One region of the Priestia sp. FSL W8-0001 genome, then DNA from elsewhere that is predicted to be linked to it. Evidence: riboswitches for the same ligand, from Rfam matches in the RefSeq annotation. Region 1 holds a riboswitch; each other region holds the start of a gene.
The links. Region 1 has a riboswitch for cobalamin ahead of MKZ18_RS02345 (hypothetical protein). Riboswitches for the same ligand answer to the same signal wherever they lie in the genome.
Positions count from the first base shown of each region.

Region 2: another riboswitch for cobalamin. It lies ahead of MKZ18_RS18875 (ribonucleoside-diphosphate reductase subunit alpha); the one in region 1 lies ahead of MKZ18_RS02345 (hypothetical protein).
Region 3: another riboswitch for cobalamin. It lies ahead of MKZ18_RS12120 (cobyric acid synthase); the one in region 1 lies ahead of MKZ18_RS02345 (hypothetical protein).

Region 1 covers NZ_JBBPAL010000001.1:441,164-449,046, forward strand. The annotation lists partial or broken gene MKZ18_RS02325 (3'-5' exonuclease) at 135-392, shown strand; gene MKZ18_RS02330 (DEAD/DEAH box helicase) at 606-3,410, shown strand; gene MKZ18_RS02335 ((deoxy)nucleoside triphosphate pyrophosphohydrolase) at 3,430-3,825, opposite strand; gene MKZ18_RS02340 (DUF3923 family protein) at 3,908-4,129, opposite strand; cobalamin riboswitch at 4,382-4,580, shown strand; gene MKZ18_RS02345 (hypothetical protein) at 4,745-4,978, shown strand; gene mmgD (citrate synthase) at 4,968-6,077, shown strand; gene MKZ18_RS02355 (bifunctional 2-methylcitrate dehydratase/aconitate hydratase) at 6,173-7,609, shown strand; gene prpB (methylisocitrate lyase) at 7,626-7,883, shown strand, end outside.
Region 2 covers NZ_JBBPAL010000001.1:3,587,915-3,595,797, forward strand. The annotation lists gene MKZ18_RS18870 (ribonucleotide-diphosphate reductase subunit beta) at 1-301, opposite strand, end outside; gene MKZ18_RS18875 (ribonucleoside-diphosphate reductase subunit alpha) at 319-2,514, opposite strand; cobalamin riboswitch at 2,697-2,882, opposite strand; gene MKZ18_RS18880 (IS1182 family transposase) at 3,383-4,741, shown strand; gene menC (o-succinylbenzoate synthase) at 4,878-5,984, opposite strand; gene MKZ18_RS18890 (o-succinylbenzoate--CoA ligase) at 5,981-7,450, opposite strand; gene menB (1,4-dihydroxy-2-naphthoyl-CoA synthase) at 7,513-7,883, opposite strand, start outside.
Region 3 covers NZ_JBBPAL010000001.1:2,277,768-2,285,650, reverse strand. The annotation lists gene MKZ18_RS12135 (YdcF family protein) at 1-55, opposite strand, end outside; gene MKZ18_RS12130 (YhdT family protein) at 249-527, shown strand; gene panF (sodium/pantothenate symporter) at 524-1,984, shown strand; cobalamin riboswitch at 1,983-2,167, shown strand; gene MKZ18_RS12120 (cobyric acid synthase) at 2,275-3,765, shown strand; gene MKZ18_RS12115 (FecCD family ABC transporter permease) at 3,865-4,914, shown strand; gene MKZ18_RS12110 (ABC transporter ATP-binding protein) at 4,911-5,738, shown strand; gene MKZ18_RS12105 (hypothetical protein) at 5,945-6,184, shown strand; gene MKZ18_RS12100 (Hsp20/alpha crystallin family protein) at 6,216-6,695, opposite strand; gene MKZ18_RS12095 (acyl-CoA dehydrogenase family protein) at 6,971-7,883, shown strand, end outside.

The DNA of each region.
Region 1 (7,883 bases):
CATGATGTCGATCATTTACGAATATATAGCATACATACAGCTAAGCCCGCCTTATAGACTGATACATAATGGGCGTGTAGACACCAAGTCTAATTTTCCCCCTTTTTGCTCAGCTTCTCTTGATGTTCAAATAAGTGAAAATCAGCACCATCGACAGCAGCAAAGGTCTCGACTACCAAGCGGTCTTCATCGTCAACGTTAACTCCATGCCGTTTCCACTAGAAGAAGATAAGGAGCGGGAAGTGTCCCTGCTATATATCGGAATGACGAGAGCGAAGCAGTATTTGTGCTTATCTTATTCTGGGGAGTCGGAGTTTGTGAAGTGGTTTGATGGGGTTTTGGAGGAGCGTAGTGGTGCGAGTGTGGAGTGGTTGAGGGAAAAGAAAGGATGAGGCTGTTAGTGAAGTTAATTGGAATGGATGTGTTGTTGTAATCTTACTTATTTATGATAGGGTGAACCGTATCACAAATCAAAAGAGTTAAGTAGGGCTTCTAAAGCCTTACTTTAACTCTTGTTTATTTACCAAAAACCCCTTGATCCACCCCATCTAAACACCTAAACTAAAAGTAACAGTTTAATGGAAAAAGGTGGAGTGGTAGATTATATGGGAAATCGATTACTAGTAAACTCGAAAAACACGAATCTTCTACATGAGCTTGTGACTTCTTTGAAGGAGTGCAAGAGCTTTTATTTTAGCGTGGCCTTTATTAATTTTAGCGGGCTGCAGCTGCTTTTAGACCCTTTGAAGGAAGCGGCTAGTCGCGGTGTGGAAGGGCGTATTATTACATCGACGTATCTGAATTTTACGGAAGTGAAGGCATTAGAGAAGATTAAAAGCTTTGATAATATTGATCTTAAGGTATTCAGCGCGGTAGAAGAAAAAGGTTTTCATACGAAGGTTTATATCTTTGAATATGAGAACGACTATAAAGTAATTATTGGTTCTGCGAATATGACGCAAAGCGCGTTGAAAAGTAATATTGAGTGGAATGTAGAGGTTGTGTCAAAGAGCGAGATGCCTTTCATTCAGGATGTTCTAAAGGAATACGAGCACTTGTGGGACATTAGTAACGACGCAACAAGCGAATTTCTAGAGGAGTACGGGAAGTTTTTGGCTGCGTTAAAGGAATCAGCTTACAAACCTCAAATGATTTTTGAAAAGGGTGAGTACATCAAGCCAAATAAGATGCAGCAGCGCGCAATGGAAAATCTAGAACGCCTGCGCAGTTTTGGTGAAACGAAAGCTCTAGTTATTGCGGCAACGGGTACAGGTAAGACATATATGTCGGCATTTGACGTGCAAAAAGTGAAACCAAAGCGCCTTTTATTTATTGTGCACCGAGAAGAGATCCTTCAAAAAGCAAAAGAAACGTTTGAAACACTGTTTGTGAACGAGGGAGTGACGTTTGGCTTGTTGACGGGAAGTTCAAAAGATCAAGAAGCAGACTACTTGTTTGCGACGATTCAAATGTTAACAAAGTACTATAGTGAGTTCGAGCGAGATTCGTTTGACTATATTATTTATGATGAAGCTCACCATGCGACAAGTCCTTCTTATCAGCGAGTGATGGAATATTTCACGCCAGCATTTACCCTAGGCATGACGGCAACACCGGAGCGAAGCGACAGCATGAATGTATTTGATTTGTTTGATAACAACATAGGCATTGAAGTTCGTCTTCACGAAGCGCTAGAAGATCAGTTAGTCGTACCGTTTCACTACTTTGGTATTACTGATATTGAAGATGTTGATTTAAGCGGTATTGACATTGATGATATAGCTGAGGTAACCAAACGGTTAAAAGTAAATGAGCGCGTCGACTTTATTATTGAAAAGATGGAGTTTTATGGTCACGATGGCTTAACGCGTAAAACGCTTGGCTTTTGCGCTAGCATTGAACACGCTGAGTATATGGCAGAAGAGTTTAATAAGCGCGGCTACAAAAGTGAAGTGTTACATGGCGGCCATTCCATTCCCCAGCGTCAAGAGTGTATTAAGCGATTAGAAGATGATAGAGATGAATTAGAAGTCATTTTTTCAGTGGATATTTTCAATGAAGGTGTGGACATTCCGTCGGTGAATTCTGTATTAATGCTTCGTCCAACGAATTCACCAATTGTATTCATCCAGCAGTTGGGGCGCGGTTTGCGCAAGCACGCCAGCAAATCATTCTTAACAGTACTTGATTTTATCGGAAATCACAGCAAGGTCTTTTTAATTGCGCTCGCTCTAAACGGCAGCCGCTATTACGATAAGGAAAGCTTAAAGGTAGGCATCGCAAAGGGATTCCCAAGCATTCCAGGTGCTACACATATTCAAATGGATGAGATATCACGCGACCGAATTTTAGCGCAAATTGACCGTGAAAACTTCAATTCGCTGAAGTACCTGAGAGAAGAGTACAACGAATTTAAAAAATTAAATCAAGGCATAATTCCGTATTACCTGATGGACTATTTAAAGTTTGATGGAGCGCCTGACCCAGTGAAGTTTATCAATAAAGAAAAGTCATATCTTCAGTTTGTAGCGAAAACCGAAAAAGACGACCAGCTGAAAACTCTGTTACTTCATGAAGACTTTGAAAGTGCCTTTAAGGAGTTGTCTAGTAAGCTACCAATCAAGCGCGTGTACGAGTTTGTGATTTTAAAATATTTACTAAGTCATGACAAAGTTTCACTGAAGCAAGCCAATCAAGAAATCTTGAAATACGTAGAGGATGTGGAAGAAGATACGGTAAGGCACGCGTTTGAAGTATTAAATCAAGCGTACTATGATAGTGGACAGCTTCGTTCTAAGTTAAAGCTAATTGATTTTAACGGAGAAGAAGCGGTGAAAACGGAGCGCTTTGCGAATGTTTTACATAACGACCAGTTTAAGCCGTTTATTAAAGATGCGATTGATTACGGCATTTTCCGCTACGAGAAAGAGTTCGGTAAACGAGATTACGGCGTACCGCACTTAAAGCTGTATGAGCAGTACACAATGATGGACCCAGCGCTACTATCTAACTACCGGAAAACGCACAGCTCGTTTCGTGGTTCTGGCTTATTGACAAATGATAAAGAGTTTTTCTTATTTATTGATCTTCATAAGGAAGAAGATATTAAAGAAAGCATTAACTATCAGGATAAGTTCATCGATAAGCGCACGTTCCACTGGCAAACGCCAAACAGTACGACCCAAAAGTCTGAGCGAGGAAAGAATATTATTTTTAACAAAGACAGAGGTATTCACCTGCATCTATTTGTACGAAAATATCGTGAGATGGATGGTAAGACTGAACCGTTTATTTATATCGGTAAAGGAAATACGGTTGAGTACCACGGGGAAAAGCCGATTACGGTAATCTTAGAATTAGAAAATGAAATTCCAGCGTTTCTGTATACGGAGTTTACGGAAAGAGTATAGCCTTCTCATCGCGAGAAGGCTATTTCTTTTCTACTAATAGTTCAACCGCCGGAACGTCCGCCGGTGCCCAGACAAGTGAATCTAGATTTTCTTTGTTTAACCAAACAAGCTTGGCATGCTCAGTGGGCTGCGGTGTACCTTCAACAATTTCAGCTTTAATCGCAATGAGCTCAATAATAAACGTATCGTATTCATGGGTGTGTTCGTTATGTAGCTCCGTTGCTTTGATTTTACAGTGAAGCTCTTCTTCGATTTCTCTCACAATCGCAGAGTAAATATCTTCGCCTTCTTCTACTTTCCCACCAGGAAATTCCCACATGTTCGGTAGAGACATGTCGTTTGAACGGAGGGCACAGAGGACTTCGTTTTGATCATTTTCAATAACGGCGGCAACGACCTTTATTTTTTTCTTCACGGTTCATTCTCCTTACAGCTGTTTTGTTTCATCATAACATAGGAGAGTGGGAGATTATAAGATCGGAATTGAGAGGTGGGTTTCATTTACTCGTTCTTACATTAATAACAAGCCATACACTTTGAATCACAAGCGGAATGACAAAGGCAAGCACTAACACAATAAAGGATAATAGTTTAATTTCAGGGGTTTGAATGGCACCCGCTCCGTCCACTTTTCGCGTCCATACCATAATAGTGCCTAAAACAAATAGCATGGCCCAAAAACAGTTCGTAATCCACCAGGAAATCCATCGTTTTTTCATGAAATCGCTCCTTTCATCTTTGGCATAAAGCAAATTTACTTTTAAGTTTTTCCTTTATTATACAGGAATTGTTATCCAATAATTAACAAAAAACAGTTTTTCTATATTTTATTTATGATTTTGCTAGAGAGGTTATAAATGGATTTATAAGATAAGTGCTTTGAAAAATGAAGTGTTGTACAGTGTTAGCTAAGTGAAATGAAAATAAAAATTGTAAAAATTTATAAAATTTGATATGTTTAAAGTGAAAATAATATCGATGTAGAAACAGGTGTAGGTGAAAGGTGTCTTTCATCTGCTTAAAAGGGAAGTTCGGTTGGAATCCGACGCTGTCCCGCAACTGTATTTGGGAGCGATTCGAAAAAGCCACTGTTTTCATGGAAATGAAGATGGGAAGGTTCGAAGAGCGATGATCATAAGCCAGGAGACCTGCCTGTTTTAGCATGCATCAATACCTACGCGGATAGGGGGTGTTAAGTGCGAAGTGACAAACATGTTTTAAAAATGATTTAAAAACATGTTTATTTGAGTATTGTCTCGCGGCTTAACAACTTCTTTGGGAAGTTGTTTTTTTATTGCTTTTTTAGCGGGTACGCGTGATGGAGGTGAGCAGCTGTGGACGGATCAGTTGAGTATTTTGTGAATTACTTCAAAGCGAGCATTATGAATAACGTAGTGGCAGAGAACCCTTGTACACTTTCAGACTATTATCAGGAGTTAAGAGATTTTGTGGTAGACAAGAGGGGGGATGCTGAAAAGAAGGCTCTTTTTTTACACAATATTGAAAAGGCTTACAAAACAGTAGGTGAAGAGATATTTGGAATGGAGGAAAAGAGAGATGGAGACTGAAGCGAGGTTTTTTCCGGGACTTGAAGGCGTTGTGGCTGCTGAAACAAAGATTTCATTTCTTGATACCCAACAGGGGAAAATTATTATTCAAGGGTATGACCTGATTGAGCTATCAAAATCAAAGAGCTACCTCGATATGATCTACCTTTTACTAGAAGAAAGGCTGCCGAATATTAACGAGAAGGAACTAGTTGAAGAAATGTTAAAAGGGGAGTACGAGATTCCAGATGAACTGTTGGATGTCTTCTGCTTACTCCCTAATGGCACGCATCCAATGGATGGCTTGCGAACAGGAATTTCATTTCTTTCAGGCTTTGATAAAGGGCTTGATAATCGTTCTCTATCGGCAAATAAAAGCCGTGCTTACAAGCTGTTAGGCAAAGTGCCTGCGATTGTGGCGAACAGCTACCGTTTAATCGAAAAGAAAGAGCCGATTCGTCCGCTTAAAGAGTTATCGTATAGCGCAAATTTCTTTTACATGATTACGGGGAAGAAGCCATCATCTCTGGAAGAGCAAATCTTTGATCGTTCACTTGTTTTATATAGTGAGCATGAGATGCCAAACTCCACGTTTACAGCGAGAGTCATTTCTTCTACTCAGTCTGATTTATACGGTGCATTGACAGGAGCGGTTGCTTCTTTAAAAGGAAACCTGCATGGAGGAGCTAACGAAGCGGTAATGGAACTGCTTTTAGAAGCTGGTACTGTAGATAAATTTGAAGAGCTGCTGATCGCTAAGCTTTATAAAAAAGAGCGTATCATGGGATTTGGCCATCGCGTGTATATGAACAAAATTGATCCGCGGGCTTTAATGATGAAAGAGTCGCTCAAACAGCTATGCGCCCTGCAAGGAGATAATCGTCTTTATCGCATGTGCGAAGCGGGCGAAGAGCTTATGAAGCGTGAAAAAGGTCTTTATCCGAACTTGGATTACTACGCAGCACCTGTCTATTGGATGCTTGGTATTCCTATTTCACTTTATACACCGATCTTTTTCAGTGCTAGAACGGTAGGGTTGTGTGCGCATGTTATTGAGCAACATGAACATAATCGACTTTTTAGACCGCGCGTACATTATGTAGGCGAGCGCCGCTTTTAACAATTTGGGGTTGTTCACGGCCACTCACCGAATGGATATTTTGGCGAATACCCATTTCTATCATAAATAAATTTGAGGAGAAAGGAAAGATGCACATGTTGAAAACGAATGAGCAAGTCAAAACGGATGTTTTATTAGAGGAAATCGCAGATTACGTTCTTCATAAAGAGATTAAGAGTTTAGAAGCGTTCCAAACCGCTCGTTATGTCCTGCTTGATACGATTGGATGCGGGATGCTGGCGCTTAGTTATCCAGAGTGCACAAAGCTCCTCGGCCCCATTGTTCCAGGAACAGTTGTACCAAATGGCAGTCGGGTGCCGGGAACGTCATTTGAGTTAGATCCAATTCGAGCTGCGTTCAACATTGGTTGCATCATCCGCTGGCTGGATTACAACGATACGTGGCTAGCGGCAGAATGGGGACATCCTTCTGATAATCTTGGAGGTATTTTAGCGACAGCTGACTACATTAGCCGCGTACGCGTAGCAGAAGGGAAAGAGCCGCTGGCCGTTCGTGATGTGCTTGAAATGATGATTAAAGCGCACGAAATTCAAGGCGTGCTGGCGTTAGAGAACAGCTTAAACCGAGTTGGATTAGATCACGTGATGTTTGTGAAGATTGCCACGACTGCAGTTGTTACCAAAATGCTTGGAGGAACGCGTGAAGAAATTATTAACGCTTTGTCCAATGCGTGGATTGATACGGTAAGCTTACGTACCTACAGACATGCGCCGAATACCGGTTCTAGAAAGTCTTGGGCTGCCGGCGATGCGACAAGCAGAGGCGTACAGCTTGCTATGATGGCAGTAAAAGGAGAAATGGGCTATCCCACTGCGTTGTCTGCACCTAATTGGGGGTTCCAGGACGTATTATTTAACAAAAAACAGGTAACGCTTGGTCGTCCGCTTGATTCCTATGTTATGGAGCATGTGCTATTTAAAGTGTCTTATCCAGCGGAGTTTCATGCTCAAACGGCCGCGGAGTGTGCGGTTAAACTGCATCGAGAAGTCGTGAATCGATTAGACGATATTGCTTCGATTACAATTACAACGCATGAGTCTGCGATTCGCATTATTGATAAAGAGGGGCCACTTCATAATCCGGCCGATCGAGATCATTGTTTGCAGTATATTACGGCGATTGGTCTCCTTAAAGGAACAATTGTTGCCGATCATTATGAAAACGAAGTCGCATCTGATTCTCGAATTGACGAGCTGCGCAGCAAGATGAAGGTTGTTGAAAATAAGCAGTATAGCGAAGACTACCTGGATCCGAAAAAGAGATCGATTGCAAATGCCGTGCAGATTCATTTTAAAGATGGTACACAAACAGAGGAAGTAGAGTGTGAATATCCGTTAGGGCACCGTTTTAGAAGAGATGAAGCCATTCCAAAGGTTAAAGAAAAATTCTCAACTAATATCAAAACGCGTTTTCCTCTCAAACAGCAAAAGCAAATTGAAGCAGTTTGTTATAACCAAGAGGAGCTTGAAAGCATGAGCGTAAACGAGTTTGTTCAATTGTTTTTGATCTAAATAAGGAGGGTCTTACATGACGTGGATTGTCAATCAGCCGTTATCTCAACAGGAGCTAGCTGCTAAATTTCAACGGCTTATGGATGCGCAAGAAATCCTTCAACTTCCAGGTGCACATGATGCTATGGCCGCACTGGTGGCTAAGCAAGCTGGCTTTTCAGCACTTTACCTATCAGGTGCTGCTTATACGGCAAGTCGGGGACTACCAGATTTAGGAATTGTAACATCTACAGAGCTAGCCGATCGGGCGAAAGACGTGATACGAGCTACAAAC
Region 2 (7,883 bases), 3.1 Mb from region 1:
CAGCAACTTTGCTCGCATAATCTGACTGGATGCTGTCCAATAAAGCCAACAAACCAATAATCTTTAAAAAGCTCTCCTGTTCATCCGCTGTAAGCTGTGGAAACTGTTTGATGTCCTGTCCCATATTAATTTCAAACGGTGTCCAGAAATTAGCTAGCATGCGCTTATACTTTGGAAACGCCCAAGAAAATCGTACATCATCCCAGTTTAAAATATTTGAGGTTTCACCATTAATAATTCCCGTTGAGCGGTTCGGGGCATTTTCATTCATAATCTCACGTTTCTTTAGACTGTTCGTCAACAAAATCGACTCCTTTCTTAGCTATGGCAGCTTTCACACTCATCAATTACTTCGCTAGACGTAGAGCGAACATAATACGTTGTTTTTAGCTTTTCTTTCCATGCAGTCATGTGTAAATCTAGTAAATCTTTTGCACGAATATCATTTTGAACATAAATGTTAAACGATATAGATTGGTCAATATGACGCTGACGCTTTGCATTTTGCTTAATGCTCCAATGTTGGTCGATTAAATAAACAGACTTATAATACCAATTCGTTTCCGGTGACAAATCTGGAGCAGTAACTGGAATTTTATAGTTTTTCTTCTCTTCTGAATAGAACTTACGGAAAATCGGATCAATACTAGCCGTAGACCCAGCAATGATGGAAGTAGATGAATTCGGCGCAACGGCCATTAAATATCCGTTTCGAATTCCCTTTTCTTTCACAAGCGCCTGTAGCTCATTCCACTGATTACTTTCGTAACCGCGTGCTGCAAAATAAGCTCCTGTTTCCCAATCGGACCCTTCAAATAGAGGGTATGCTCCTTTTTCTTCTGCAAGCTCCATGCTTGATTGAATCGTTAGGTAAGCAATTTTTTCATATAACTCATCGCAATACTGAACAGCTTCTTCTGTTTCCCAAGCGATCTTTTGTAGAGCTAATAAATGGTTCCAGCCAAACGTACCTAAACCGATAGCACGATAGCGTTGGTTTGTTAGTTTTGCCTGTAGAACTGGAAGGTTATTCAGTTCAATTACGTTATCTAGCATACGAACTTGAATGGGCACAAGGCGTTCAAGTACATCTTCCGTTACTGCACGTGCTAAGTTGATAGACGATAGATTGCAAACGACAAAGTCACCTGGTTGCTTTGTAATGACGATTTTTCCATCTTCTGTGATTTCTTCAACCACTGTTGTCATGCTTTGATTTTGCGTAATTTCTGTACATAAGTTACTGCAATAAATCATGCCCTCATGACGGTTTTGGTTAGCACGGTTCACTGTATCACGGTAGAACATATATGGTGTTCCTGTTTCTAATTGTGAAATCATAATTCGTTTAAAAATTTCAATCGCAGGCACTTTTTCTCTTGATAGGGATTCATTTTCAATACATTCACGATAACGATTTCTAAAGGAGCCGCTGCCTTCCTCTTCATCATAGAAATCTTCTAGCGAGTAACCCATTACCGTACGAACTTCATGAGGATCAAACAAGTACCAGTCTTCACGTTTTTCAACAGCTTCCATGAATAAATCCGGCAAGCAAACGCCAGTAAATAAGTCATGCGTACGCTGACGCTCGTCTCCATTGTTTAAACGTGCATCTAAGAAAGAAAAAATATCCTTATGCCATACGTCTAGATATACAGCAATTGCCCCTTGACGTTGACCCAGTTGATCAACACTAACTGCTGTGTTATTAAGCTGTTTCATCCAAGGAATTGTTCCTGATGATACGCCCTTAAACCCTTTTATATCGCTACCTCGGCTACGGATATGACCTAGATATACGCCAATTCCACCACCGTTTTTACTTAGCGTAGCTAAGTCCGTATTGCTATCATAGATACCTCGTAAACTATCATCAACCGTATCAATAAAGCAGCTTGATAGCTGTCCATAGCTTTTTCCTGCGTTCGCTAATGTCGGCGTTGCCACTGTCATGTAAAGGTTTGAAAGTGCCCAATATGACTCTTTTACCAGCGCTAAACGCTCTTCTTTCTTTTCATTTGCCATGAGTGTCATAGCAATAATTAAAAAGCGTTCCTGCGGTAGCTCGTATACACGCTTATCATGTGATGTTGCTAAATAGCGATCAGCTAATGTCAACAGGCCAATATACGTAAATAGGCTATCTTTTGTATAATCAATGGCTAAGCCTAGCTCATTAATCTCTTCCACAGAGTATGTATCCAAAAGCTGTGTACTATAAATCCCCATATCTGTAAGCTCTGTAATAAGCTTATAAAATGAGCCGTACCTTTCAGCTTGATCGTATTTTCTATTGGCGGCAGCTTTGCGATATAGCTCTTGTAAATAGATATGAGCTGCTACATATGTCCAATCTGGCTCATCCATTGAAATTCGCTCAAGTGCTGCTAAAATAAAAACATTTGCTATTTTTTCGTCCGTCATATTCTCTTTCGCAGCAACTGTTTCTACTACCTTTTCCTCATACCATGAAAAATCAAGTTGTGGAAATTTTTCACCAAGTAGTTTCATATCATAATTTACTTTTTCAAGTTTATTTAAATCTGTTGTATTAATCATAAAAATAAGTTCCTCCTTTTTCTCCAGCATAAAAAAATCGCTCACCTGACGCAGTGAGCGAATAGAACGAAGATAAAAGAAGACAAAATGTCTTTTCTCAATCCTCGCTCTATCCTCTCACCTCCCGAAGAAGATAAAACGTCATAAAAAAGGCAGGTCTCCTGACTTATGCTTCGCTTTACTCTAAGGCCTTCCCATGATCGTTACTCACAGTGGCTATTCCTTATTTCATCAGCATTCACAGTTGCGGGGACAGTTTTGGATTTACACCAAATTCCCTTTTAAGTCTTTTTTCAGACACCTTTTCTACTGGAAAACACAAAATATAGTATATGAAGTTTTAATCAAAAACAAGATGTTGTGTTATAAACACATTATAAGGGACAACTTACAGAACTACAATATCTTTTTCAAAATAAATTCCCGCACATTTACCCCACCCTTACTTAACATACTGATTTACGCCTTTGTTAAGTAAGGTTTCCTAAACATATGTAAAAAAAGAAATTTTTAAAAGTTTTGTTAGGTATTAGCAACTAGCCACTACAAACAGTCTTATTTTTCATCAAACTATTCCATCATAACATGTTTTCTCGGATTGGTTGTACTATTTGATTTATGAAATTTAATCAAACTTTTTTTCACATGACTAGACAGCTGCTATATAAATAAAAAGAAAATTTTTTTAAAAACCGAACTCACAATAAAAAATCCACTTTTAAAGTGGATTTCAGACTGTAGACAAACTGGAAGAAATCCAGTTTGCCTACAGTCTTTTTTATTTTACAATGGAAGTACTACATAACTTGAGGTGATTGACATGCTTTCGAAACATAATCCCATTCAACGAGATCAATTAGAAATGATTACGTTAAATCAATTGGTACCGGCCAGCCACTTGGTTCGTAAAATAGAGGCAGCACTTGATTTTTCGTTCATCTATGACTTGGTGAAGGACATGTATTCAGAAATCGGTCGTCCCAGTATTGATCCTGTCATCTTAATTAAATTGACCTTCCTTCAATACACGTTTGGAATCCGGTCCATGCGCCAAACGATTGAACAAGTGGAAACCAATATGGCCTATCGCTGGTTCCTTGGGTATGGTTTCCACGATAAAGTGCCTCATTTCTCTACGTTCGGAAAAAACTATGAACGCCGTTTTAAAGATACCGATCTGTTTGAACAGATTTTCTATCGCATCTTAAAGGAAGCTGCCGAGAAAAAGCTAATCAGTGCCGAGCACGTTTTCGTGGATTCGACCCATGTTAAAGCGAGTGCGAACAAACGCAAATTTGAAAAGAAAGTCGTTCGCAAAGAGACACGCGCGTATCAGGAACGCCTTCAAGAAGAGATTAACCAGGACCGGGAAGATCACGGAAAAAAACCATTTCCTCCGGACAAGTTTGAGAAGGAAGAGAAGAAAGAAATCAAAGAAAGCACCACCGATCCAGAGAGTGGTTACTATGTGAAGGATGAACGGACGAAGCAGTTCGCCTATTCTTTTCACGCAGCCGCGGATCGTAACGGTTTTGTGCTTGGCACCATGGTCACACCTGGCAACACACATGATAGTCAGATTTTAGAGCCATTGGTCGGAAAGGTCATCGAGAGAGTCGGAAAGCCTGAAGCGGTCGCCGCAGATGCCGCGTACAAAACTCCTGCGATTACCCGTTACTTATTGGAACAGGGGATGACCCCTGCCTTGCCATACACACGACCACGTACGAAAAAAGGTTTTTTCCGAAAACATGACTATGTGTATGACGAATACTTTGACTGTTATCTTTGCCCGGCAGGTGAGATCTTGGCCTACTCGACAACGAATAAAGAAGGATATCGGGAGTACAAATCGCCAAAACAGATTTGTGCGACATGCCCATTTTTAGCCAGATGTACGGAGAGTAAAGACCACCAGAAAGTGGTGACGCGTCATATTTGGCAGGAATACGTAGAAGAGGCAGACCATCTTCGCTATCACGCAGAGGTGAAAGAGATTTATGCCAAACGTAAAGAAACCATTGAGCGTGTATTCGCAGATGGAAAAGAAAAGCATGGCATGCGTTGGACAACGTTAAGGGGACTTAAAAAATTGTCGATGCAGGCGATGCTTACTTTCGCTGCCATGAACCTGAAGAAGATGGCCAACTGGACGTGGCAAGGTCCAAAAATGGCCTAAATGATGAACTCGAAGAGGTCTGTCTTTTTATTAAATAGCTTCAAATCCCATAAAAAGCTAAAAAGGGGTTCGGAATGAGACCATTCCGAATCCCTTTTGTCGACAAACTGAAATCCACTTTTAAAGTGGATTTACATTATGCATATGTTTTTTGATATGTGGAAACTTTATTTAAAAATATCCTATCCACCCGATAGCCAATGCCTGGTTCTTTTGGCACATGAATTAACCCATCATCCACTTCTACTTCTGGAAGAATGACATCTTTGTTCCAATAGCGTGAAGAAGCTGAAATGTCTCCAGGTATCGTGAAATTCTCTAATGAAGCTAATGCAATATTATGAGCTCTTGATATACCCGATTCCAGCATTCCCCCTACCCATAGTCGAACATTACTTTTCTGGCACAAGTCATGAATTCGTTTTGCTTCTGTTAAGCCGCCTACCCGTCCAACTTTTACATTAATAACTTGACAGCTCCCTAACTCAATTGCTTTTCTAGCATCATCATAAGACACAATGCTTTCATCTAAGCAAACGGGCGTGCGTAGCTGCTGTTGTAAATGACGGTGATCGATAATATCACTAGAATCTAATGGCTGTTCAATCATCATAAGGTCAAATTCATCTAGCTTTTGAAGCAAATTCAAATCATTTAAGGAGTAAGCAGAGTTTGCATCTACCATCAGCGGCAGTTTTGGATAATGATTTCTAATTTGCTTAATAAGGTCATAATCAGCTCCAGGCTTAATCTTTACTTTAAAACGTTTATATCCAGCTTTCAAGTGTTCATCTATTTTATGAACCATCTTATGAATATCATCGAGTCCAACTACTACACCAGCTTCTACAGCTTCTTTTGTGCCACCAAGAGCTTGAGATAGAGACTTATTGTTCTTCTTAGCAAACAAATCCCACACCGCACAATCTATTGCTGCTTTACTCATATGGTTTCGCTTAATCGGATTAAATATTTCCTGTAGGTCTAAAGGCGTCGTTAATCGCTTTCCAATTAAAGCCGGAAGTAAAAAATCATTGAGCATATGAAAGCACGTTTGGATGGTTTCTTCTGTGTACCAAGGAGTTGAAAATGCTACCACTTCTCCCCAGCCTGCTTCACCGCTTATATCTTCTACTTCTAAAAGAAGCAGTTCTCGATTTGTCACAGTTCCATAACTAGTTGAAAACGGTGATAATAGGTTCAATTCAATAGCATGAATGGTTGCTTTATGGATTTCAATCATAGTTGACGCCCCTGTTCTATACGCTGAGGTAATTTTCGTCTAATAATTTTATTGGAAGCGGTTCTTGGTAGATCATCAACAATAAAATAATACTTTGGTACTTTATAATTGGCTAACATCGACTGACAATATGCCTGTAACTCTTCTTTTTTTATTGGCGATGTAACTACTAAAAAAGCTGCTGGAACTTGTCCCCACTGTTTATGAGGCAGCCCTGTAACCCCGGCTTCTGCAATAAGTGGGTGCTTTAATAGAGTGCTCTCAATTTCTGCTGGATAGATATTTTCTCCACCTGAAATAATTAAATCTGATCTTCTATCTAATACGTATAAAAATCCATCTTCATCAAGTTTGCCGATATCTCCTGTATAAAACCAACCATTTTTTATTGCTTTGTCTGTTTCTTCTGGTTTATTAAGGTACCCAGACGTTACGTTAGGGCCTTTCACAGCAATTTCACCTTCTATACCATTCATTACTTCCTCACCGTTAGCATTTACAATCTTAAGCTGGCAAGGCATCAGGGGCTTTCCTGCAGATCCAAGTTTTTGAATACTATCTTCTGGAGCTAACGTTACAAACTGAGAAGAAGTCTCTGTCATGCCATACGTCTGGTAGACAGGGATTCCTTTCTCTATACAGTCGTCCAAGAGAACTCTTGGCACGGGACCTCCTCCTGCTAACATGCAGCGAAATGATTCAGGATATTTTCTGCCACCTAGTTCCTTTAACATTTGGGTCAGCATCGAAGTTACGACCGACATAATGGTCACACCTTTTGTTTCAATAGCAGCGTTTGCTTGTATAGCTTCAAACTTTGAGTGTAATACAATTCTCATCCCATAAATAACATTTCTCATTAAAATAGAAAAACCGCTAATATGAAACAAAGGCACAGCAACGAGCCAGCAGTCATTTGTCTGAAGTCCAAGGTTTAGGGATGACCCAGTAGCACTCCACCAGTGATTTCCATAAGACTGCATAACTCCTTTTGGGTTACCTGTAGTACCTGACGTATACATAATTGTATACGTATCATTTAAATCATACTGAGATTGAAGCACAATTTCTTTTTCGTGTCGATAGATAAGGTCTTGTAGCTGAATTAGTTCTGTTCCTGAAAGCAGTATGGTTTCTTCATAACTCTCATCCACAACAAGAAAGTTCGCTTTTGCATCGCTACATTGATACTGAATCTCTTGCTGCTTTAAACGCGTATTGAGTAATAGTGCTTTTGCTCCTATATAAGCTAAAGCATGAATTAATTCAATATATTCTATTCGGTTCTTCATATATATAGCAACTGTGTGACCTTTTTTTATCCCATAGCTCGCTAATTGAAAAGCTCGCTTCACCACTCGTTTATGCAGCTGTAAAAATGTAATCGATTCCGCTGCTAAGTCCACCGCAACTCGGTTAGGTGTTACTTTCGCTCGTTGACTTAACCAATTAGGTAACAAATTCATGCTTCTATTCTCCTTTCCATAGAAAAAACAGCTTGATGAATGTCATCAAGCTGTTTTGAGCATTATGGGAAACGTGGGAACTGTTTGAAGTCTGGGTTGCGCTTTTCTTTGAATGCGTCACGACCCTCTTTTGCTTCATCAGTTGTGTAATATAAAAGCGTAGCGTCTCCAGCAAATTGCTGTATACCAGCTAATCCATCTGTATCAGCATTAAATGCAGCTTTTAAGAAACGTAGAGCTGTTGGGCTCTTTTCTAACATTTCTTCACACCATTTAATTGTTTCTGCTTCTAGCTCTTCTAATGGTACAACAGTGTTAACAAGTCCCATTTCAAGTGCCTCTTGCGCATTGTATTGACGGCATAGATACCAAATTTCACGCGCTTTTTTATGACCAACAATACGCGCTAAATAGCCTGAACCATATCCAGCGT
Region 3 (7,883 bases), 1.8 Mb from region 1:
ACAACACGTATCCAATTAGTAAAGAAGTAAGTACGTAGATAAATTTTCTTTTCATAAGCTACTCCCATCGTTTATTCCTATTTAGTATAATGCAGTAATTGGTATAAAAAGTAGTATTTATTTAATATTTAAGCGGTAAATAGGAAAAAATGTCATGAATTTAGCAAAAGGGATAGCTTCATATGTTTTGGAACGTTATAATCATAATGCACATCTTCTGCAACATTTCAAAGAAGGAGAGAACGAACATGAAGAAAAAAGCCGATTGGCGTTATCGAATCGCACATAAAGAAGCTTTAATCGGTATCGGCCTGGCTCTTTTCCACTTTGCATGGTGGTTTGGTTTTGCGTACGGACTTGGTTCAAAGCCCGTATCAGAGTATACATACATATTGGGGTTTCCGGCCTGGTTTTTTTATAGCTGCGTACTTGGAATCCCGCTCATTATTTTACTGGTCTGGATTATTGTTCGCTTTTTCTTTTCAGATCTTCCTTTAGAAGATGAAGAAAGAGGTGAGAGCGAATGAACTGGGCTGTTGTTGTTCCTCTTGTTGTGTTTGTTCTATTAATTTTTGCGATTGGCTTTATTACCGCTAAAAAAACAAGCACGGCAAGTTCATTTATTAATGATTATTTTCTAGGAAGCAGAGAGCTTGGAGGGTTTGTTCTTGCCATGACGATGGTCGCGACGTACGGAAGTGCGAGCAGCTTTATTGGTGGTCCTGGTACAGCATATCAAACCGGACTTGCTTGGGTACTATTGTCCGTGATTCAAGTTGTAACAGGTTACTTTGTTCTCACAACTCTTGGCAAAAAATTCGCCATTGTTTCGCGAAAGATGAATGCCGTTACGCTTGTTGATTTTTTGAAAAAGCGATATGAAAGCAATATTGTTGTGATTGTTTCTGCTGTAAGCATTGTCCTTTTTCTATTTGCTTCTTTAGCTGCTCAGTGGGTTGGAGGAGCTAGATTAATTGAAGGTTTTGTAGGCATTTCATACAAAAGTGCGCTTGTCATCTTTGCAGTCACCGTACTTGTTTATGTATCAATTGGTGGGTTTCGTGCTGTCGTACTAACCGATGCCCTGCAGGGAATTGTAATGCTTGTAGGGACGATTATTTTACTAATCGCTACTATTTATGCTGGCGGCGGTGTCGAAGCAATCATGAAAGACTTAGTGAATGAAAATCCAAATCTTGTGACCCCGTACGGAGCAGATCGTTCATTAACACCGCTTTATGTGTCATCATTTTGGATTTTAGTTGGAGTAGGAGTTGTGGGACTGCCACAGGTGGCCGTTCGAGCGATGTCTTATAAAAACTCGAAAGCGATGCATCAAGCCATGCTTATCGGTACGGTAGTAGTTGGTGTGATTATGTTAGGGATGCATCTTATTGGTGTGTTTGCTCGTGCTGTAATTCCAGGAATTGAAGTGGGAGACACTGTGATGCCGACGTTAACTCTTGAAGTATTACCACCTTGGTTAGCAGGAGTTGTACTTGCTGCGCCGATGGCAGCCATTATGTCGACGGTAGACTCTATTTTATTAATCATTAGCTCTGCTATTGTAAAAGATTTGTATTTAAACTACGTTAATCCGAAAGCAAAAGAGCAGCAGGTGAAAAGATGGAGCTTCTTAACAACAATGATTATTGGAATTTTAGTATTTTTGTTTGCTATTAACCCACCTGATTTACTCATTTGGTTTAACTTATTTTCATTTGGTGGACTTGAAGCAGTATTTATTTGGCCAATTGTGTTAGGATTATATTGGACAAAAGGAAATAAATATGGAGCAATTTCGGGAATGGTGACGGGGCTTTTAGTGTATATTTTAATTCACACATACGCTCCTAACCCATTTGGCATGCATACGGTTGTGCTTCCCGTTGTTCTGTCTTTATTGGTTTTTGTAACTGCAAGTATAATGACACAATCAAAAACAAAGAACCTACAAGAACAGCTTCGTAAAAAATATTTATAAACGATTATGTTTTAAAAGTGCCTTATGCGTTTAAGGATAATAGGGAAATCGGTGGAAATCCGATGCAGCCCCCGCTACTGTAAGTGTGGATGAACCTGCAACAAACCGCTAGCAATGAGCTAGGAAGGTGCAGAAGTAAAGTGAAGCACAAGCCAGGAGACCTGCTTTTAAACATTAACTCTTATTTTTCGGCGGGGAAAATAGGTGACGTGCACATCAAAAGAATAAAGATGTTGTCATGAAGCCTTGGTTTTTAGCCAAGGCTTTTTGCTATGAAAGGCGTGATACAGATGAAAAAAGCAATTCCTCTTATGATTCAAGGAACGCACTCGGACGCTGGAAAAAGTTTACTTACAACTGCTTTTTGCCGAATTTTTGCAGAAGATGGTTTCAAAACAGCGCCGTTTAAATCACAAAATATGGCACTTAACTCTTATATTACAAAGGATGGAAAAGAGATTGGACGTGCTCAAGGAATTCAAGCTGAAGCTGCTGGAGTGGAAGCAACGACCAATATGAATCCGGTTTTAATCAAACCGACAAGAGAGTATGAGGCGCAGGTCGTCGTTCATGGTGTTCCTTTGCAAAATATGTATGCGTACGAGTATAGGAAAGATTTCTTTGAAACCGGACGTGAGATTATCACCAAAGCGTATGAAGAGCTTGCTTCTGAGTACGAGCATATTGTCATTGAAGGAGCAGGGAGTCCTGCTGAAATTAACTTAAACGACCGTGAACTTGTGAATATGCGAGTAGCTGATATTGCACAGTCTCCCGTTATTTTAGTAGGAGATATCGATAAGGGAGGCGTTTTTGCTAGCTTAGTAGGAACAATTCAGCTGCTTCCAAAAGAGCATAAGTCAAAAGTGGTAGGTGTGATTATTAATAAATTTCGAGGTGACTTGTCGCTGTTGCAACCAGGGCTTGATTGGTTTGAAGAGTATACGGGACTTCCTGTTCTAGGCGTCGTTCCTTATCTGGATGATGTGGAGATTGATGCAGAAGATTCACTTGCTTTAACTACGTACCCTACTCTTCCAAATCCAGCTAAAGAACTTGATGTTGCCGTTATTTCTTATCCTCGCATGTCGAACTTTACAGATCTAGATCCTATTCGTTTTGAAGATGATTGCCACGTAAGGCTTGTGACAAAACCTTCTCAGCTTGGAACGCCTGATTTAATCATTTTACCTGGGAGCAAGAATACGTTAGAAGACGCAAAGTACTTGTATGAAACGGGCTTAGCAGAAGCTATTTTGACAAAGAAGAATAAGGTGGATATTGCTGGAATCTGCGGTGGGTATCAAATTTTAGGTGAAGTGATAAGTGACCCAAATGAAGTGGAATCAACCCAAAAATCTGTTAAAGGGCTAGGTCTTTTACCTATTGAAACTGTAATGAAAACAAAGAAGCGAACAGAACGGGTAACGGGAAGGGCTATTTTACACGATGAGTCCTATCAAATTGAAGGTTACGAAATTCATATGGGCGAAACAACGTCTACCAAGCCAACTGTACATTTTGCTGAGCTAAATGGTATAAAAGAAGGAGCAGTTTTTGGTCGCGTCATTGGTACATACATACATGATGTTTTTCATAATGATGGCTTTCGACGTGCATATTTAAACGATATTCGACAGCAAAAAGGATTAGTGCCGATTAAGAAAACGTTTAATAGTAGGGCGCGAAAGGAAGAGTCTTTTCAAAAGCTAGCTGCACATGTACGAAAAGCAATTGATATGAAACAAATTTATGAAATCATGAGTGAATATAAAAAGTAATTCACTATCAAACGGTTGGGGCGTGCTATCTGTAAAAGATTCTTTACAAAAAGGTTAAAATCCCGGCCCTCGGTTTCCGATAGAGGGAGTTGATGCAAGATGAAAAAAATCGCAAACAAAATTGTCTTATTTTATGTCTTTAGTATAATCCTTGTTTTAACTACAGTTATTACTGGTGTTTTTGTAGGTACCGTGTCTTTAACCGTTACAGACGTTATTAAAATTATTGTTCAAAACATGTCTGGATTATCTTTATATCATGGCCCCAGTAACATGGAGCTCATTATTTGGGAAATTCGATTTCCACGCGTAGTCGTTGCCTTTTTAGTTGGAGCAGCTCTTGCCATTGCGGGGGCAGCTTTTCAAGGCTTGCTTCGAAACTCATTAGCGGACCCGTATACCATCGGGGTGTCTTCTGGAGCCACTCTTGGCACGGTGCTTGCTATCTTTTTTAACTGGCAGCTATTTGGGATGCATACCTATACGCTACCGATTATTGGGATTGTATCTGGCTTTTTAACGCTTTTACTCGTATTTGGTATTACAAAGTTAGCGAGCGGGACATTAGCTAACGAAACTATTATTTTAGCAGGTATTATTTTGTCATCGTTCATGAGCGCTATGATTTCTCTTATGGTTGCATTATCATCAGAGCAAGGAGTGCGTGAAATTTTGTATTGGCTGATGGGAAGTGTGTCAATGAGAGGTTGGGGACATGTTCAGCTTTTACTCCCGTTTTTCATCATCGGTACGGTCGGCTTACTTGCGAATACCCGCGAGCTAAATGGCTTTGCGTTTGGCGATCAGTCTGCACAGTTTATGGGAATTAACGTAAAAAGCAGAAAGCGTATCATTTTGGTATCGGCAGCTATTTTGACAGGTGCATCCGTATCTGTCTCTGGAGCAATCGGCTTTGTTGGACTTGTCATTCCTCACTTAGTAAGGTTGGTGGTAGGTGCAAACCACAAGCATGTGCTTCCTCTTTCTATTCTGATTGGAGGAAGCTATCTTGTGTTGGCAGACCTTGTAGCACGAACCATTCTAAACCCACAGGAGCTTCCAATTGGTGTGGTAACTGCGCTCATCGGCTCACCTATTTTTACGCTGTTGCTTATTAAAGAAAGGATTAGGAAAAGAGGGATTGAATGATTGAGGTTTGTAACGTAACTGGTGGGTATAAAAAGCATAAGCCTACTGTAAAAAGCGTAGCTTTCACCGTGGAAAAAGGCTCATTTTGCACGCTTCTTGGACCAAACGGGAGCGGAAAGACCACGCTCATTCGCTTGATGATGGGCGTGCTACCGCTAACAGCAGGAGAAATTAAGTTAGAACAAAAGTCAATTTCCTCCTATTCAGCTACGCAGTTAGCGCAAAAAATAGCGGTTATGACGCAGGAAAACCAAATCGGTCTAGAGTTTACCGTTCGTGAAATTGTGGCGCTTGGTCGCTATCCTTTCCAAACGAAACGGTTTTTAAATAGTGAATCACCTTATGATAAAGAAGTGATTGAAAGAGTGATGAAAAGAACGGATGTGTGGCGATATCGTCATCACTCATTCAATGCTTTGAGCGGTGGGGAAAAACAGCGTGTTCTTTTAGCTAAATCTTTAGCGCAAGAACCTGAATATTTGTTGTTAGATGAACCGACAAATCATCTAGACGTAAAGCACGCAATGGAACTGCTGCATTTATTAAAAGAGCTGCAGCGAGAAGAAAACTTAACCATTGTGGCGATTTTACATGATTTAAACATTGCAGCACTATTTGCTGATGACGCCATCTTGTTAAAAGATGGAGAGGTTTATGCAAGAGGTATTGAAGAGATTTTTAGTGACCAGCAAACTCTTCAGCACGTCTATGGAGTTGATTTACACGTACTTTATCATCCTGGAGTCCATAAAAGGCAGCTTGCATATGTCCCCCGAAAGAAGAGAAGGTACTACAAGCTTTTTCCAACTTATATACGCTCATAGAAAATGAACGTTGTCTGTCAGTAAGCTTTGAACATTCCCTGCGCACCCTTTCTACGGGAGATAGCGGAAAGGGTATCCATTGGTGTAAGCAAATCGTTCAGTACACAGATGAAGAGAAAAGCAGCGATTTACTTTCGTGGTCTGGGATCGATCATCGCTTTACACGAATTTCATTTTACGAAGATGGAGTATATACGTGGCTATTCTTGTTTACAAAAAGTAAGGAACAGGTGAACGTCGTAGTTGTTACGGATATGCCTCTTAAAGATGAATCACTTTTAGAAACAGCAATGGAAGTAAGTGCTCAGCTTGGAGGGTTGGGAATCAATCGAGGGAATTTTGCAGCTTGTGCTGTTAGAAATACGGATACAAAAGCAGTAGATGCTAAAAAAATTAAAGCTATTATAAAACGAGAAGTTGATAAATATCAGCTTGTTACGCAATGAAAAATGCTCACCGTGTAAACAGCGAGCATTTTTAGTCGAAGCGATGAACATCAATTTCTGTTTCAGGTAAATTTGTATACTTTATGAGCTTGACTTCAAGAATGCCGTTTCTGCACGTAGCTTTACTTCCTTTTCGGCTGACCGTACAAGGGAGTTGACACTCTTCTGTGAAAGGTTCACCATCATACGTACCCGTAATCGTACATGAGTAAGGTGTATAGGCAACCTTGACTTCTTCAATTTTATTAGAGGTTGGAAAAGAAAGTTGGACGATACATTCATCGTGCGTTTGAAAGACGTTTGATGTTAATGAACTTCGCTGTTGCTCAGAAGAAAGCGGCTGATGGTACATTTGATGTGCTTGCTTAAAGAAGTCGTTTTCTTTCATATATTGTGGAAAAGACTGACCCATTGCGTTGGATAACACTTGCTGTACATATTGATCGATATCTTTCATATTCATCTTTCCAAATCCATTTTCTTTAAAAGGTGATTTTCCAAACGGAAACATAGCGAACCTCCTTTAGCGACAAATGCCGTTTATGTAGCTTATGAATGCAATAAAAATAGGTGCATATCACAAATGAAATCGCCTTTTCCATATTTGGAAAAAGCGATTGAGAGAGAGGATTAATTATACATATGTTACAAATGCCTAATAGGTGCTTATACTTCTTTTCGTAATAATGAGCATCCAAAGTGCATCATAGAAAATAGATGTGCTATGATAATAAGTATTAAACCGATGGGCGTAGTAGAGATTTAGTGAAAAAGGAGCGGTTGATAGTGCACAATTCATTTATCACGGATTCAAACAAAGAATCGTACCAAAAGCTTGCAGCTCTCATTCCAGCTTTTAAAGAGCGTGCTCAAGAAATTGATGAAAAAAGTAGCTTTCCTTTCCAAAACATTGAAGACTTAAAAAATGTTGGTTACACAACATGGTCATTAAGTGAAGCGAATGGAGGGGAAAACTTATCTCTGTATGACTTTCTATTGTATCAGGAGTTAATTGCTCAAGGTGATTCGTCCACGGCGTTAAGCATTGGCTGGCATATGGGCATTACGATGGATCTTCGTGATAAGCAGCCGTGGAAGCCAGAAACGCTTGAATTTTTATTTGGAAAAATTCAAAAAGGAGCGCTTGTTAACAGTGCGGCAACGGAACCGAAAACAGGGAGCCCTACGAGAGGAGGCCTTCCTGAAACCAAAGCAGAGCGTACAAAAGATGGCTGGGTGTTAAATGGCCGAAAAACGTTTACAACGATGTCACCTGTACTGGATTATTTTTTAGTTAAAGCTTTTGTGCCAGAAGCAAATCAGGTAGCACAGTTTATTATCCCAAGAGATACCCCCGGACTTTCGATTGAAGAAACATGGGATATGATTGCAATGAGAGGAACTGGAAGTCATGACTTAGTGCTGAAAGACGTTTGGATTCCCAAAGAATATTTAGCTGAATATATTGGTGGTAGTAAAAAGCCTGGCGCAAACGGATGGTTATTGCATATTCCAGCATGCTACATTGGCATTGCTATCGCAGCGAGAGACTACGCAGTAGAGTTTGCTAAAACCTACTCACCAAATAGTATAGAAGGAACAATCAGTGAACTTCCAAATGTGCAAATGCAAATGGGAGAAATTGAGCTTGAGCTTATGAAAGCACGTCACTTCATGTATAGCGTTGCGCGCAAATGGG